3 regions of the Actinoplanes sp. NPDC048791 genome follow, and region 1 is predicted to be linked to each of the others. Evidence: riboswitches for the same ligand, from Rfam matches in the RefSeq annotation. Region 1 holds a riboswitch; each other region holds the start of a gene.

Region 1 (4,635 bases):
GTCACCGCCGAAGGTGAGCACACATGGATCTCGCGACCCTCGTCGCCGGCCCGGTCGCCGACGTGTCCGCTCCGGAGCCGCCGTCGTGAGCAGGGTGATCGTGGCGGCGATGGAGGCGGCCACGGTGGCCGCGCGGGCGGCGCGGGTGCTGGTCCGCCCGGTGCACAGCCTGGCCGAGCTGACCACGCTGGACCGGATGCTGGCCGGCATCTGGCAGGACGACGCGAGCGGCCCGCTGCTGAGCACCGAGCTGCTGCGCGCGCTGGCGAAGTCGGGCAACTACGTGGCCGGTGCCTTCGACGGCGGCACCCTGGTCGGGGCCGCGGTGGCGTTCTTCGCCGCGCCGGGTGAGCGCGAGCTGCACAGCCACATCGCCGGGGTGTCCGCCGCCGCGGCCGGGCGCAGCGTCGGCTTCGCGCTCAAGCAGCACCAGCGGGTCTGGGCGCTGCAGCGCGGCATCAGCACGATCAGCTGGACGTTCGACCCGCTGGTGGCCCGCAACGCCTACTTCAACCTGGCCAAGCTGGGCGCGGTGCCGACGGAGTACCTGGCGAACTTCTACGGCCCGATGCACGACCGGATCAACGGCGACGACGAGAGCGACCGGCTGATGGTGCGCTGGGATCTCGCCGCCCCGGCGGTCGTCTCCGCCAGTGCCGGCAAGCCGGTGCGGTCCGTGCGGCCGCCGACCGCCACCGTGGCGCTGCGCCGTGCGGGCAACGGTGGGCCGGTGCCGGGCTCGTTCCGGGGGCAGACCGTGGTGGTGGCCGTCCCGGAGGACATCGAGAGCTTGCGCCGCCGGACCCCGGGGGCGGCCAAGGACTGGCGGGTCGCCGTACGGGAGACGCTGAGCACCCTGCTCGCCGACCGGTTGCGCTTCGCCGGCTTCGACCGCGACGGCTGGTACGTCCTCACCCGCGGCTCCGAGGAGTACGGCCGGTGATATCGACAGCCTTGCCCCGATTCTGACCAAGATCAAAAGTGGGCAAAAGCTGAGAACAACGTCACGTTAGGCCCCCGGAGGTTGGCCCCGTGGCGGGCAACGTGGTTACCGTCGGCCGGTCCGCTGACGCGGGCCCCGCGGTCGGTAACGCCGAGTCCTGCCGCCGACCGGGCTGGGAACTCAACTCAGGCATGGAGCGGGGGACCCACAGGTTCTCCGGCGCGCTCACCGCGCGCCTCCGGGGTGAAGCCGCGGCACCACAGCGGCCGGGCAACCTCAGCCCGAACCCGACAGCTGACCTCGCAGGCGTGGAGGTTCACTCGATGGCACAGATCCACAAGCAGTCCCTGCGCGCCCTCGGCCTGGTCGTGGCCGGTGCCGCGGGCACCGTCGCCCTGCTGGGCCCGGCCTCTCCGGCCGCGGCGCAGTCCGGTGTCAACTGGGACGCGATCGCGCAGTGCGAGTCCGGTGGCAACTGGAGCATCAACACCGGCAACGGCTACTACGGTGGCCTGCAGTTCAGCCGCAGCACGTGGAAGGCGTACGGCGGCGGCAAGTACGCGAGCACCGCCAACAAGGCGAGCCGCTCGGAGCAGATCCGCATCGCCGAGAAGGTGCTCGACGGCCAGGGCATCGGCGCGTGGCCGGTGTGCGGCAAGAAGGCCGGCTCGTCGAAGTCCTACCAGGCGAAGAACACCGGCGGTTCCTCGTCGAGCGGCAAGAAGGCCACGGCGTCGCGTACCACCACGCACAAGAAGTCGGCGGCGACCAAGCGCACCTCGGTCAAGGCCACCGGCAGGCACTACACGGTGAAGTCCGGTGACACGCTGGCCAAGATCGCGGCGGCCCAGCACGTCAAGGGCGGCTGGCGCGCGCTGTACCAGCTCAACCGGGCGCAGCTCGGCGGCAACCCCAACCTGATCTTCCCCGGTCAGCGCCTGTCGCTGTGATGAGCCGGCCCGGCTGCCTTACCCCCGTGGGGCAGCCGGGCCCCCCACCGGCGCTCAGGGCTTGCGGCCCACCGCGACGAACTCCGACACGACCTCGGTGATGCCGGGGTGCCGCGGGTCCGGCCGCCAGGCCGTGCAGGTCACGACGCCGGGTTCGAGCAGCTCCAGCCCGGCGAAGAAGCCGCGGATCTCCTCGAGGGTGCGGGTCCTGATCGGCGCCGCGCCGCTCTCGTTCCACTGCCGCATCGACTCCTTGACGGCCTCGCCGTTGACCTCCGTGGTCGGATGCGAGATCAGCAGGAAGCTGCCGGCGGGCACCGCGGCCAGGAACTGCTCGACCACCGACCGGGCCTCGGCGTCGTCCATGACGAAGTTGAGGATGCCGGACAGCACCACCGCGGTGGGCCGGCCGAAGTCCAGTGTGGTGGCGGCGGCCCGGAGGATGGCCTGCGGATCGCGGACGTCGGCCGCGAGGTAGTCGGTGGCCCCCTCGGGGCTGCTGGTCAGCAGCGCGCGGGCGTGCGTGAGGACCAGCGGGTCGTTGTCGACGTAGACGACGCGGGCGTCCGGGGCGACGGCCTGGGCCACCTCGTGGGTGTTGTCGGCGGTGGGCAGCCCGGTGCCGACGTCCAGGAACTGGCGGATCCGGCCCTCGCCGGCCAGGAACCGCACGGCCCGGCCGAGGAACTGCCGGTTGGCCCGGGCCGACAGCACGAGCTCGGGCATCAGCCGGACGGCGTAGTCGGCCGCCTCCCGGTCCGCCGCGAAGTTGTCCTTGCCGCCGAGCAGGTAGTTCCAGACCCGCGCCGAGTGCGGCACGTCCGTATTGAGCTGCGCGGGATCCGTCATCGGGCTCGTCCTTCCGCTACCGGCGGCATCGATCGGTGGCGGGAACCCTACCGCGCCAAGCAGCGGGGTGGGCGCACGGCGGCGCACACCCCGCTGCCCGGGGTCAGCGGGACCGGAAGGTGATCGCCAGCGGCGTGGCCAGGAACACCGACGAGTACGTGCCCACCACGATCCCCACCAGCAGCGCCACGGCGAAGTCGACCAGCGACGCCCCGCCCAGCGTCGCCAGGGCGGCCAGGATGAACACCGCCCCCAGCCCGGTGTTGACCGTACGCGGGACCGTCTGCAGGCACGCCGTGTTGGCCAGCCGCGCGAACGGCACCCGCAGCTTCGGGCTGATCTTGCGCTGACCGTGGACCAGCTCCCGGATCCGGTCGAAGACCACCACCGAGTCGTTGACCGAGTAGCCGACCACGGTCAGCACCGCGGCCAGGAACACCCCGTCGACGGGTTTGCCGAGCCAGGCGAACACCCCGATCAGGATGACCACGTCGTGGAGCATCGCCAGCACCGCCGCCGCACTCCAGCGCCATTGGAACCGCACCGACAGGTACGCCAGCTGCGCGCCGAGAGCGATCGCCACCGCGAGCAGCGCCTTGTCCCGCAGTTCGGCACCGAGGCTGGGCCCGACCTTGTCGTCCCGCAACTGCTGGACGTCACCGCCGCCGGCCGTGCCGAGCGAGTCGCGTACGCGTTGCTCGGTGGCGTCGTCGAAGGCGCCCGCCCGCACCGAGACGTTGCCCTGGCCGACCTGGGTGACCACGGCCCGGTCGACGCCCGCGGCTTCCACGGCTGCCCGGGCCGCGTCGGTCGACAGTGGCCGGCTGGTGGCGTACTCGACCATGCGGCCGCCGGTGAACTCGACGCCGAGGTTCAGCCCCCGGGTGGCGACGCCGCCGATGGAGAGCAGCACCGCCGCCGCCGAGACAGCCAGCCACAGTCGCCGGCGGCGCATCAGGTCCGGGCCGCGGGACTCGATCGCCTGGCGGACCCGGCCGGCGTGGGCGATGCCGCTCCACCGTGGGCGCACGACCAGCCACCGCCGGCGCAACAGGGCCTCGGCCGGTAGCCGGGTCAGCACGAGCGCGGTGAACATGGACGCCAGCACCCCGATGCCCAGGGTGACGCCGAAGCCGCGTACCGGGCCGGAGGCGAGCAGGAACAGCAGGGCGGCGGCCACCAGGGTGGTCACGTTGGAGTCGATGATCGCCGACCAGGCCCGGGCGAAGCCGCCGCGGATCGCGCTGCGCAGGGTGGGCCGGCCGGCGTACTCCTCCCGGGCCCGTTCGAAAACGAGCACGTTGGCGTCGACCGCCATCCCAATGGCGAGCACGAACCCGGCCAGGCCGGGCAGGGTCAGGGTGGCGCCGACCGCCAGCAGCGCGGCGTAGGAGATCAACCCGTACGCCACCAGCGCCACCGCCGCCAGCGCACCGACCACGCGGTACACCGCCACGATGAACGCGATGGTCAGCAGCGCCCCGATGAGCGCCGCCTGCGCCGACGCCTCGATCGCCTGCCGGCCCAGCGTGGGCCCGACCACCTGCTGCTGGATGATGTCCACGGGTACGGGCAGCGCCCCCGCCCTGATCAGCAGGGCGAGATCGCGCGCCTCGGCCGCGGTGAACGATCCGGTGATCCGCATGGCCTCCCCGGCGAAGCCGACCTCGCAGGTCGCCTCGGGGCTCACCTCGGGCGAGCTGATCACCTCGTCGTCGAGCAGGATGGCGACCCGCCGGGCCGGGTCGCCCACGGGGGAGCAGGCGGCGTCGGCGGTCAGCTTCCGCCAGTCCCGGGCGCCGTCCCCGGCGAAGTCGACGGCCACCTCCCAGCCACCCGGCGGCTGGACACCGGCCTGCGCGCCGTCGATCTGCCGGCCGGACAGGGCGGCCG
Region 2 (4,985 bases), on a different contig from region 1:
CCCGGGTGTCCTGGTTGTGCCAGGGTGAGAAGCCGCTCTTCTGCAGGGACCAGTCGCAGGCACGGCCCTTGGGATGCTCGAACGGGCCGCCGTTGCGGTGACAACCGACGAACCGGTTGAACTTGGCCTTCTTCACTTCCTTGTACATGTGGAAGGTCCGCGCCGTGATGCAACCGCCCGTGGTCGGGTCGTCGACGTTGCAGGACTCCGGGCCGAACTCGCCGTCGGAGTTGCGGGGGGCGGGCGCGGCGGTCCGGGACTTGGCGACCACGAAGCCGCCCGTCACCGACTTGCCGCCGACCTGGGCCAGCGCCTTCTCGGCCGACTCCTTCTGCTTCTCCATCAGCGCGAGGTTCTGCTTCTGCGCCTTGACCTCCTGGTCCAGGCGCGTCTTGTTGGCGGTCACCTCGTCGATGGCCTGATCCAGCTCGCGCAGCTTGCCGTCGTTGAGGGCGTTGATCTCCTCCAGGGAGACCGCCTTCTTGAGGAAGCCGTCCGGGCTGGTGGTGTTGAGCAGGAAGCCCATGGTCGAGATGCCGCCGGTGCGGTACTGCTGAGCGGCGACCGCGCCCACCTCGGGCAGCAGCAGGTCGCGCTTCGCCTCGGCGTTCTTGACCTTGAGGGCGAGACCGAGCTGGGTCTTGGTCGACTTGGCGACCGCCGCCCTCGCCGTCAGATAGCGCCGGCCCGTGGAGTCCAGCACGTCGTTCAGCAGCGGGTTGTCATCGCCGTCGTCGGCGGTGGCCGACTTGGTGTCGTCCGGATCGGCGTTCGCCGGGGATGCGGGCGCGAGCATCATCGTGACCGCGGCGAGCGGTGCCAGGGCGAGGATCAGCCACCGGCGGGGTCTTGCCGTCATTCAGAATCCTTCCGCGTGACCACCGGCCGGGTTAGCTGACGGGTTCGGGACGGAAGCGATCCCTACCACTGACTCGTGGATTCACCCCGGTAGTTCTGTGGTTCCCCGGCTCATCTTGCGACGATTAGATGGTGGACTGCCGGCGCCTTGGGGGCAGCGCCTCCTGGCAGTGACCGGCGGCCAGCTTACCTGACAACGGCCGAAGTGGCAGTGCTGCCGCGAACGGTAAAACGGTTACCGGGCAACGACTTTCCGTCACCGCTCGATGGAATGACGCAGGTCATAGCCCGTAACGACGCATTAATGTGAGTCGTTGCATTCTTTCCGCCGATTGCTCACCATCAGTGCACGATCGATTGCGTAGGGTGTGACGACTGTCGATTCTTAGCATTGATGGGTAGTGTTCGTCACGGTCTCAGCGCAGACCGCCGCCTAATCGCCGCACGGCGAGCCGGGGAACCACTTGAGTAATGGGGTGAATCCGATCCGCGCACCCCCGCGCGATCGGTAGGGATCGCTTCCGTCCCGAACCCGTCAGCTAACTCGGTCGGCGGCCGACGGAAGGAATGTTCGTGAGGCTCAACCCTGTCCGCCGGCGATTAGCGACCGTGCTCGCGGTCCTCGTCGCCACCTCGGGGCTGGCGCTCGCCGCCCCGACCTCCGCTTCCGCCGCACCCCGCCCCTTCGCCGCGCCGGGCGACTCGGGCGACGACGGCGAGGGCGGTTCGAAGTCCCTCATCAAGCAGCTCGAGGCGGCGTCCAAGGGCTTCGTCGAGGCCCAGGAGGCGCTGGACCGCTCCAAGAAGCGCCAGCGGGAGCTGACCGCCAAGCTCAAGGAGCTCGACACCCAGCTCGGCCCCAGGCAGGCGGCGCTGGACGAGATCGTCCAGCGGGCGTACCGCACCGGGCGGCTCGGGCCGATGACGGCGATGATCACCGCCGACTCCACCGGCAGCATGCTGGACCGGGCGCAGACCCTGGAGACCATCGCCGTCAAGCAGGACCGCGCGGTGCGCGACCTGAGGGACAGCCGGGACCAGCAGGCGCAGGCCAAGACGGCGATCGACACCGCTGTCCGCGAACAGCAGCGCCAGCTCACCGTCATGGCCAAGCGCAAGAACCAGGCCGAGGACGCGTTGAAGGTCGCCAACGCCGCCAGCGGCGGATCCTCGAGTTCGTCGTCCGGCGGCGGTTCCTCCAGCGACGGCGGCAGCAGCGCCCTGGCCGCGCCCGCGCCGCGCAACTCGGACGGCTCCCTGCCGAGCGAGTCGTGCAGCGTCAACGACCCGACCACCTCGGGCTGCATCACGCCGCGCACCCTGCACGCGATGCAGGAGGCGAAGAAGGACGGTTTCAACCACTTCATCGCCTGCTTCCGCCACCAGAACAGCGGTGAGCACCCGAAGGGCCGGGCCTGCGACTGGGCCGCCGACAAGGGCGGCTTCGGCGGCGACGCGACCGGGGCCAGCAAGGACTACGGCAACCGGCTGGCGAACTACTTCATCAACAATGCAAGCCGGCTCGGGATCCTCTACGTCATCTGGTACCGGCGGATCTGGCTGCCCAGCAGCGGCTGGAAGTCGTACTCCGGTGCCGGCGGCGACCCGTCGAGCGACCACACCAACCACGTGCACATGTCGATGCGCTGACCGCGGGGGTGCGGGGCCTACCGCTTGACGTAGGCCTCGTACTCCTTCAGCACGTCGTCGGTCGGGCCGTCGGCGCGGATCAGGCCCGACTCCAGCCAGATGGCCCGCTCGCAGGTGTCGCGGATCGACTGCTCGCTGTGGCTCACCAGGAAGACGGTGCCGGCCTGCGCGCGCAGGTCCCGGACCCGCTGCTCACTGCGCCGGCGGAACTTCGCGTCACCGGTGGCCAGCGCCTCGTCGATGAGCAGCACGTCGTGCTGCTTGGCGGCCGCGATGGCGAACCGCAGCCGGGCGCCCATGCCGGACGAGTACGTCCGCATCGGCAGCGAGCTGAAGTCACCGCGCTCGTTGATGCCGGAGAAGTCGATGATGTCCTTGGTCTTGCTCTTGACCTCGGCCGGCGACATGCCCATGGCCAGGCAGCCCAGGACCACGTTGCGCTCACCCGGCAGGTCGTTCATCAGGGCGGCGCTGACGCCGAGCAGGGACGGCTGGCCGGCCGCGTAGATCGCACCGCGCTCGACCGGCAGCAGCCCGGCGATCGCCCGCAGCAGCGTGGACTTGCCCGAGCCGTTGGTGCCGATCAGGCCGACGGCCTCACCCTTGTACGCGACGAAGCTCACCCCCTTGATGGCGTGCACCTCGCGCATGGTCGCCGGCTTGGTGCCGGTGACGAGCCGCTTGAAGCTGGCGAGCGGGCTGCCGGTGCCCGGGGTCGCCGACTGCTGGATCCGATAGACCACGTGGGCATCGTCGACGATGACCGTCGGATCGCGCCGGTCGCTGCCGGTCATGTTGTCAGCCACGGCCGTAGCCCTTCTCTCCGCGCCAGAAGTAGACGTAACCCCCGAGACCCACCACGAACGTCCAGGCGAGCGCCTCCAGCCACATCACCGTGGGACTCGCCGCGAGCGGCACGTCCTCCATCAGCGCGTGCCGCATGAGGTCGATGAACACCAGCATCGGGTTCGCCTCCACCAGGGTCAGCTTCCAGCCGCTGAGGTGGTCGGTGAAGCGGGTGACCGGGTAGAGCACGGCCGACAGGTAGAGCCACATCCGCATGACGAACGGGATGAGGTTCCGGACGTCCGGGATCTTGCTGCCCAGCCGGGCCCCGGCCAGGGCCAGGCCGGCGTTGAACACGGCCTGGAGCAGGAAGATCGGCGCGATGAGCAGCCATTCCAGGGTGATCGGCTCGCCGAAGCCGACCACGATGACCATCAGCACGGCCAGCGAGGCGAGCGTGTTGCGGACCTCGACCATGGTGATGGCCAGGGGCAGGCTGCCTCTCGGGAAGTGCAGGGCCCGGATCAGCCCGAGGTTGCCGGTGATCGCCTGGATGCCGGCCGACACCGTGGACTGGGTGAAGCCGAAGATGAACACGCCGGTGCACAGGTACGCGACGAAGTTGTCGACCCCGCTCTTCGTGTTCAGGATCACGCCGAAGATCAAGTAGTAGACAGCCGCGTTGATCAGCGGCGTCAGCACCTGCCAGAACACACCGAGCCGGGTCTTGCCGAGCGACGAGGCGACCTTGGCGTTGGCGTACGACGCGATGAAGTGCCGGTACGCCCAGAGCTGACGTGTGTACTCAGGCAGGGAAGGCAGCTTCCCGGCAGCGCTGAGCCCGTGTCTACGGGCCAGCTCCTTGAGCGTCAGGCCGGTCTCGGAATCGGCGACCGCCGTCTGAGGCATGGGGCGCTCCGATCTGGTCGGTCCGCTGGGGATGGGGGACCTGGATGACTTGCGCGGGAACACACTAAACAGTGTGCCGCGATGGAACGGCGTCGTATCGACGTCAGCCCCGAAAGTAGCCGAACGAGCGCCGGAACGCAACCGTTGCGTCCTGGCGTATAGTGCACTCGTGGTTACAGCGAAACGTGCACCCGCCGGAGCGGCGGTGCTCCGCGGGGACATCACCGCGGCCATCCGCAACGCGGTCATGAACGAGCTGGCCGAGGTCGGCTACGGGCGCCTGTCCATCGAGGCGGTGGCGCGCCGGGCCGGCGTCGGTAAGACCGCGATCTACCGCCGGTGGAGCAACAAGCTGGAGATGGTCCTCGAGATCGTCTCCGCCGTGGCGGAGCGTAGCGTGCCGATGCCCGACACCGGAAGCTTCGCCGGCGATCTGCAACTGCTCCTGTTCATCGTGAGCCGGGCCCTGCAGCACCGGATCGCGTCCCAGATCATCCCCGACCTGATGGCCGAGGCGGCCCGCAACCCCAAGATCGCCGAGACGCTGCAACGGGCGCTGCGCACCCACCAGCAGGCCGTCGGCGAGAAGATCGTGGGACAGGCCGTCGAGCGCGGCGAGCTGCCCCCGGGCACGAACGCCGACCTGGCCGTCGACATGATGCTGGGCCCGCTGTACTGGCGGCTGGCGGTCTCGCGGACCCCGATCGACGACGACTACCTCGAGAACCTCAGCAACGCCGTCCTGCGTGCGCTGCAGGAGACCCGCCCCGCGCACTGACGGG
Region 3 (4,985 bases), on a different contig from region 1:
CCGCCACCAGGTGGGGCAGTGCGGCCGCGGTCACCAGGTACGTCGGGCGCAGGTTGGACCGCAGGATCGCCTCGAAGTCCTCGATCGGCGTCTCGTGCACAGGCCCGCCGCCGGCATATCCACCGGCCAGGTTCACCACCGCGCGCAGGGGCGCACCGGGCTCAGCGGTCGCGACGGCCACCGCGTCGGCGACGGCCTCGGGGTCGGTCAGCTCAGCCGTGACCGAGAACACACCCTTGGGCAACCGCTCGGCGCCCGCCCGGACCGGGGCGACGACGCGCCAGCCCTGATCGCGCAGCACCTCTAGGACGGCCCCGCCGAGCCCGCCCGCTCCACCCGTAACCAGCACACTGCGCTCCATACCGAGAACCGTAACGGTGTGTTTCGCATCACTGCCGCCGGGACTCGGTGGAACGGCCGGGGCGGCCCGCCGAACGGCCGTCATTCCCGGGAGGGTCACCCGTACGGGCGAGTGAACTGGGGCTTGTCGTGCCGCATCGTGGCAGGTGGTCCCGTTCGCGGTCGGCGACGGGAGCTTTTGCCGTGGCGTTTGGGTCAAGCCGGACGGCAACCTGTCGATGCTGGACGTGAACCCAATCGGCTACCAGCCCGTACTGGGTAGTGATGAGCATCGCAGCGGAATCCGTGATGCCCGTCGCTGTGACGAAGAGGGGCCGATGGTGTCATGAAGCGGGCACAGGGTATGCGTCTCATCACGCATCCACCGGCGGGTGCTGCTCCGAATACCTCTGCAGGAGCCCTCTTCAGTAAGTATGCACGCGGCTCTCAGCTGATGCTCAGACACTCGTGACACTTTCGACTCACCAGCCGGAATCAGCGCAGGGCGCCAACTGTTCAGGTATGTGTCAGCACCGCAATGCATGAACTGCGGACGTTACGGGGAGGGCTGATGGACGCAGGTATTGCCCGTAACAGGGTTAGTGAAGGCAATGAGGGGACCGTGGGCAACGTGGAGAAGAACACCGTGATGAGGACCGACCAGGTCGCCGAGGAGCGCGACCTCGTCGGAGTCTACCTGCACGAAATCTCCCGGACGCCGCTGCTGGATGCTGCCAGGGAGGTCGACCTCTCCAAGGCAATCGAGGCCGGCCTCTACGCCGAGCACCTGCTCGACACCGGCGAGGTCCGTCGCGGCGTGAGCCGGGAAGAGCTGGAGCGGCTGGTCACCGAGGGCAAGCGGGCGAAGGATCTCTTCATTCGCGCCAACCTGCGACTGGTCGTGTCGATCGCCCGCCGTTACGTGCGCTCGGGCATGCCGATGCTCGACCTCATCCAGGAGGGCAACACCGGCCTCGTGCGCGCCGTCGAGAAGTTCGACTACGAGCGTGGCTACAAGTTCTCGACCTACGCGACGTGGTGGGTCCGCCAGGCCATCAGCCGGGCCATCGCCCAGCAGGAGCGCACCGTGCGCCTGCCCGTGCACCTGGTCGAGGACGTCAACCGGATGCGCAACGTCACCCGTCAGCTCGTCCGCGAGCTCGGCGCCGACCCGGAGCCCGCGCAGGTCGCCGCGGCGCTGGGCGTGACGGTGGAGCGCGTCACCGAGCTGACCCGCTGGGCCCAGGACACCGTGTCCCTGGACACCCCGGTGGGCGACGACGGCGACACCAACCTCGGCGACCTGGTCGCCGACAGCGACGCGCCGTCGCCCGAGGAGATCGTCCTGACCGCGCTGGAGCGTCAGCGCATCGAGGGACTGCTGAACCACCTCGACGACCGGTCGGCGGGCATCATGCGCGCCCGGTACGGCCTCGAGGACGGTCGCGAGCACTCGCTGACCGAGGTGGCGTCGCGGTTTTCGCTCTCCCGGGAGCGCATCCGCCAGCTGGAGATCCAGGCGCTCGGCCGGCTGCGTGAGCTGGCCCGGGCCGAGGGCCTGCAGGCCGCGTAAGGCAGACCGCCAGTACGGCGAAAGGCCGGTGACCCCCGCGGGGACACCGGCCTTTTCTCGTGCCTGCTACTCGGGTGACCCGGCTCAGGTGACCCGGCCGTAGCCGTTCGGGGTCATGATGTCGATCGTGCGCTTCTTGACGGGCTGGCCCGCGCGGGAGGCGTCGATGATCTGGCCACCGCCGACATAGATGCCGACGTGTCCGTTGCTGCGGTAGAAGACCAGGTCGCCCGGCTTGAGCTCGGACCGTGAGATCCGTGTCGTGGCGCTGTACTGAGCGGCGGCGTTGTGCGGCAGCGACTTGCCGGCGGCCCGCCACGCGGCGGAGGTCAGGCCCGAGCAGTCGTAACCGTCCGGTCCGTCCGCGCCGTAGTCGTACATCACGCCGAGGGCGTTGTAGGCGAAGGTGACAGCCTTACCGGCGGAGCCCGCGATGGACGGGATGTTGCCGGTGTACTTGCTGGACTTCTCCGTGGGCGAGCCGTAGGCGGCGGTGCGCATCGCGTACAGCTTCTTGAGGTCGCCCTCGATCTTCTTCTTGCGCGCGTTGAGGGCCTTGGCCTCGGCTTCCTGCTTCTTCTGGGTCGCCTTGAGGGCGGCCTGGCGCTCGGCGAAGTTCTCCGTCGTCGCGCGGTACTCCGCGATGTCGCGGCCGCGGCTGCGGGAGATCTGCTCGAGGATGCTCATCCGGTCCATGAGGTTGTCCGCGCCCTCGAGCACGACGTTCATGGTGCCGATGTTGCCCGTCTTGTACGCCGACGCCGCGATCGCGTCCATCTGCGAGCCGGCGGCCTCCAGGGCGGCCTTGGCCGGGCCCAGCGACGCGGCCAGCTTCTTTTCCTGGTCCTTGGTCTGCTTGAGGCTGATGTTCATCTTGTTGTACGACTCGACGACGTCCTCGAGCTGATCGGACGCCTTGTCGATCTTCTTCGTCAGCTCACTCGTCGACGGTTCCGCGTGTGCGGCGGTCGCGGTGGTGCCGGTGATCGCGATCGCCAGGGCGGCAACCACCAGCGCACGGAGCCTCGTGCGGGCGTGTGGCAACGGTTTGTGGCCTTTCTTCCGCTCGGGCCGCCTACCGGGTTAGCTGACGGGTTCGGGGCGGGAAGAAGGCCCCTACCGCTCGCGCGGATTCACCCCGGTGCTGCTTCGGTTGGTTCCCCGGTTCGTCGTGGCGGAGGCGGTGACCGTGGGGGATCTGGTCGCCGTTTCCGCCGGCGAGGATTCGGCGGCGTTGGCCGGCGCCACCGAGGGTGTGGCTGCGGACCGGACCAACCGCATTAACTTATCGGCGCGCGGCATTAACACAAGAGCCCGTAGAGTGACTTGCGCCAATGATCACAAATAAGAGAATGATCCCGATAACGGCGGGCAACAAATCCGTTCCGCAGCGTTACTTTTTCTACTCTGCCATGACCGGCGGGGAAGTGCGTGCGGCCGGGACCCACTTGTGGGAGACGACCCGTTCGGCCCAGAAGGAGAAGAACGGGATCGTGCCGGCCAGCATCACCAGCAGCATCCGGCCCAGCGGCCAGTGCGCCCGGCGGCTCAGGTCGAAGGCGGCGACCAGGTAGACCATGTACAGGAAGCCGTGGATCGGGCCGATCGCGGCCACCACGGTGTCGTTGTCACCCAGGTACTTCAGCGGCATGCCGACCAGCACGAGCGCGATCAGGACCACGCCGACGATCCAGGCGATGATCCGGTAGCGGGTGAGGGCTCCCTGCACGGTGCACGTCCTTCTTGAACTCGACGGTCTGAACTCAGCCGGCGCTGGCGCGGCGGCCGGGATAGTCGCTCGGCCGGGCTCCGGGGTGGGCGGCCAGCCAGCTGAGGTAGTCGTTGTAGGCGGCCAGCTCGGGATCGTCGTCGGCCGGCGCCACCTGCGCCACCGGCACGCGGACCGGGCGGCGCACGGTCACCGGGGCATCCTGGCGCGGCACGGGCGGCTGCTCCGGTTGTGGCTCAGCCTCCGCGGGCCCGTCCTGCTCGGCGGCGCGGGCGGCGCGGCGCTCCTGCTGGACCTCGCGGAACCAGATGAACACCACGAAGAGGGCGAACACCGGCCATTCGAAGGTGTAGCCCCAGCTGAGCGAGTTGCCACCGGTGGCCCGGCTGAACTGCCACCAGCCCAGGGCCAGGAAGCCGGCCACGAGCACGAGCGCCAGGATGTGGCGCGCGATCCACGCGGGGGTCCACAGCCCTTTCATGTCCCTCAGCGTACCGGCGGGTTTGGCGGCAGGGCGCACGGGCAACCGTTGCAGCAAGTACTTCAGCGACCGAGGAAGGGAGCGCCGTCATGACCGACGCCCGGCTCGACTCCGCCGGCGACGAGACCGTCGTCTCCGAGAACGGCATCGACCCCGCGGGGCTGGCCGACGACGATCTGTTCCGTGAGCTGGCCAGCCTGCACCGCACCCGGCTGCAGACGTTGCGGCACGGGCCCGACGCCGCCCTGGCCAACCACCTGCGGCGGACCGAGGAGCTGGAGAACGCGTACCTGTCCCGGTACCCGGGCCGTGAGGTCGATCCGGGCCGGCTCACCCAGGACTTCTGAGAGGACCCCGGACTTCATGATCTCCTCGGTACGCGGCCGGCTGAACCGGCTGCGGCGGGACTACGCACCCCACGAGCACCGGCCGCTGGACGGCTACGTCGCCACGATGGGGGCGTTCGGATTGCTCGCCGGCAGTCTGGCCGCCGCCGCCAAGCTGACCGCGAAGCCCGTACCGGACCGGCCGGCCACCGCCGACATCGTGTTGATCTCCATCGCGACGCACAAGCTGAGCCGGCTGATCGCCAAGGACGCGATCACCAGCCCGCTGCGCGCGCCGTTCACCCGCTATGCGGAGCCGGGCGGCAGCGGCGAGATCAACGAAGAGGTACGCGACCAGGGCAGCTCCCTGCGCCACTCCGTCGGTGAGCTGGTCAGCTGCCCGTTCTGCCTGGCGGTGTGGGTGGCCACCGGGCTCACCAGCGGTCTGGTCTTCGCGCCCCGGCTGACCCGGCTGGCGGCCACGGTCTTCACCGCCACGGCCGCCTCCGACTTCCTGCAGATGGCGTACTCCCTGGC

What was found. A riboswitch is a leader RNA that binds a small molecule or an ion and turns the genes downstream of it on or off. The one in region 1 is predicted to bind cyclic di-AMP.
Region 2: another riboswitch for cyclic di-AMP. It lies ahead of AB0C29_RS31020 (hypothetical protein); the one in region 1 lies ahead of AB0C29_RS32740 (transglycosylase family protein).
Region 3: another riboswitch for cyclic di-AMP. It lies ahead of AB0C29_RS29955 (NlpC/P60 family protein); the one in region 1 lies ahead of AB0C29_RS32740 (transglycosylase family protein).

The regions. Positions count from the first base shown of each region.
Region 1 covers NZ_JBEZGQ010000617.1:516-5,150, forward strand. Annotated here, with positions in the region: gene AB0C29_RS32735 (GNAT family N-acetyltransferase) at 86-943, shown strand; cyclic di-AMP (ydaO/yuaA leader) riboswitch at 1,115-1,262, shown strand; gene AB0C29_RS32740 (transglycosylase family protein) at 1,267-1,893, shown strand; gene AB0C29_RS32745 (SAM-dependent methyltransferase) at 1,948-2,742, opposite strand; partial or broken gene secF (protein translocase subunit SecF) at 2,846-4,635, opposite strand, start outside.
Region 2 covers NZ_JBEZGQ010000560.1:284-5,268, forward strand. Annotated here, with positions in the region: gene AB0C29_RS31020 (hypothetical protein) at 1-859, opposite strand, end outside; cyclic di-AMP (ydaO/yuaA leader) riboswitch at 863-1,000, opposite strand; cyclic di-AMP (ydaO/yuaA leader) riboswitch at 1,279-1,428, shown strand; gene AB0C29_RS31025 (hypothetical protein) at 1,468-2,508, shown strand; gene AB0C29_RS31030 (ABC transporter ATP-binding protein) at 2,526-3,302, opposite strand; gene AB0C29_RS31035 (ABC transporter permease) at 3,307-4,203, opposite strand; gene AB0C29_RS31040 (TetR/AcrR family transcriptional regulator) at 4,373-4,981, shown strand; partial or broken gene AB0C29_RS31045 (hypothetical protein) at 4,932-4,985, opposite strand, start outside.
Region 3 covers NZ_JBEZGQ010000525.1:51-5,035, forward strand. Annotated here, with positions in the region: partial or broken gene AB0C29_RS29945 (SDR family oxidoreductase) at 1-361, opposite strand, end outside; gene AB0C29_RS29950 (RNA polymerase sigma factor RpoD/SigA) at 911-1,912, shown strand; gene AB0C29_RS29955 (NlpC/P60 family protein) at 1,997-2,923, opposite strand; cyclic di-AMP (ydaO/yuaA leader) riboswitch at 2,971-3,105, opposite strand; gene AB0C29_RS29960 (DUF3817 domain-containing protein) at 3,315-3,641, opposite strand; gene AB0C29_RS29965 (hypothetical protein) at 3,676-4,122, opposite strand; gene AB0C29_RS29970 (DUF6158 family protein) at 4,212-4,469, shown strand; gene AB0C29_RS29975 (DUF1360 domain-containing protein) at 4,489-4,985, shown strand, end outside.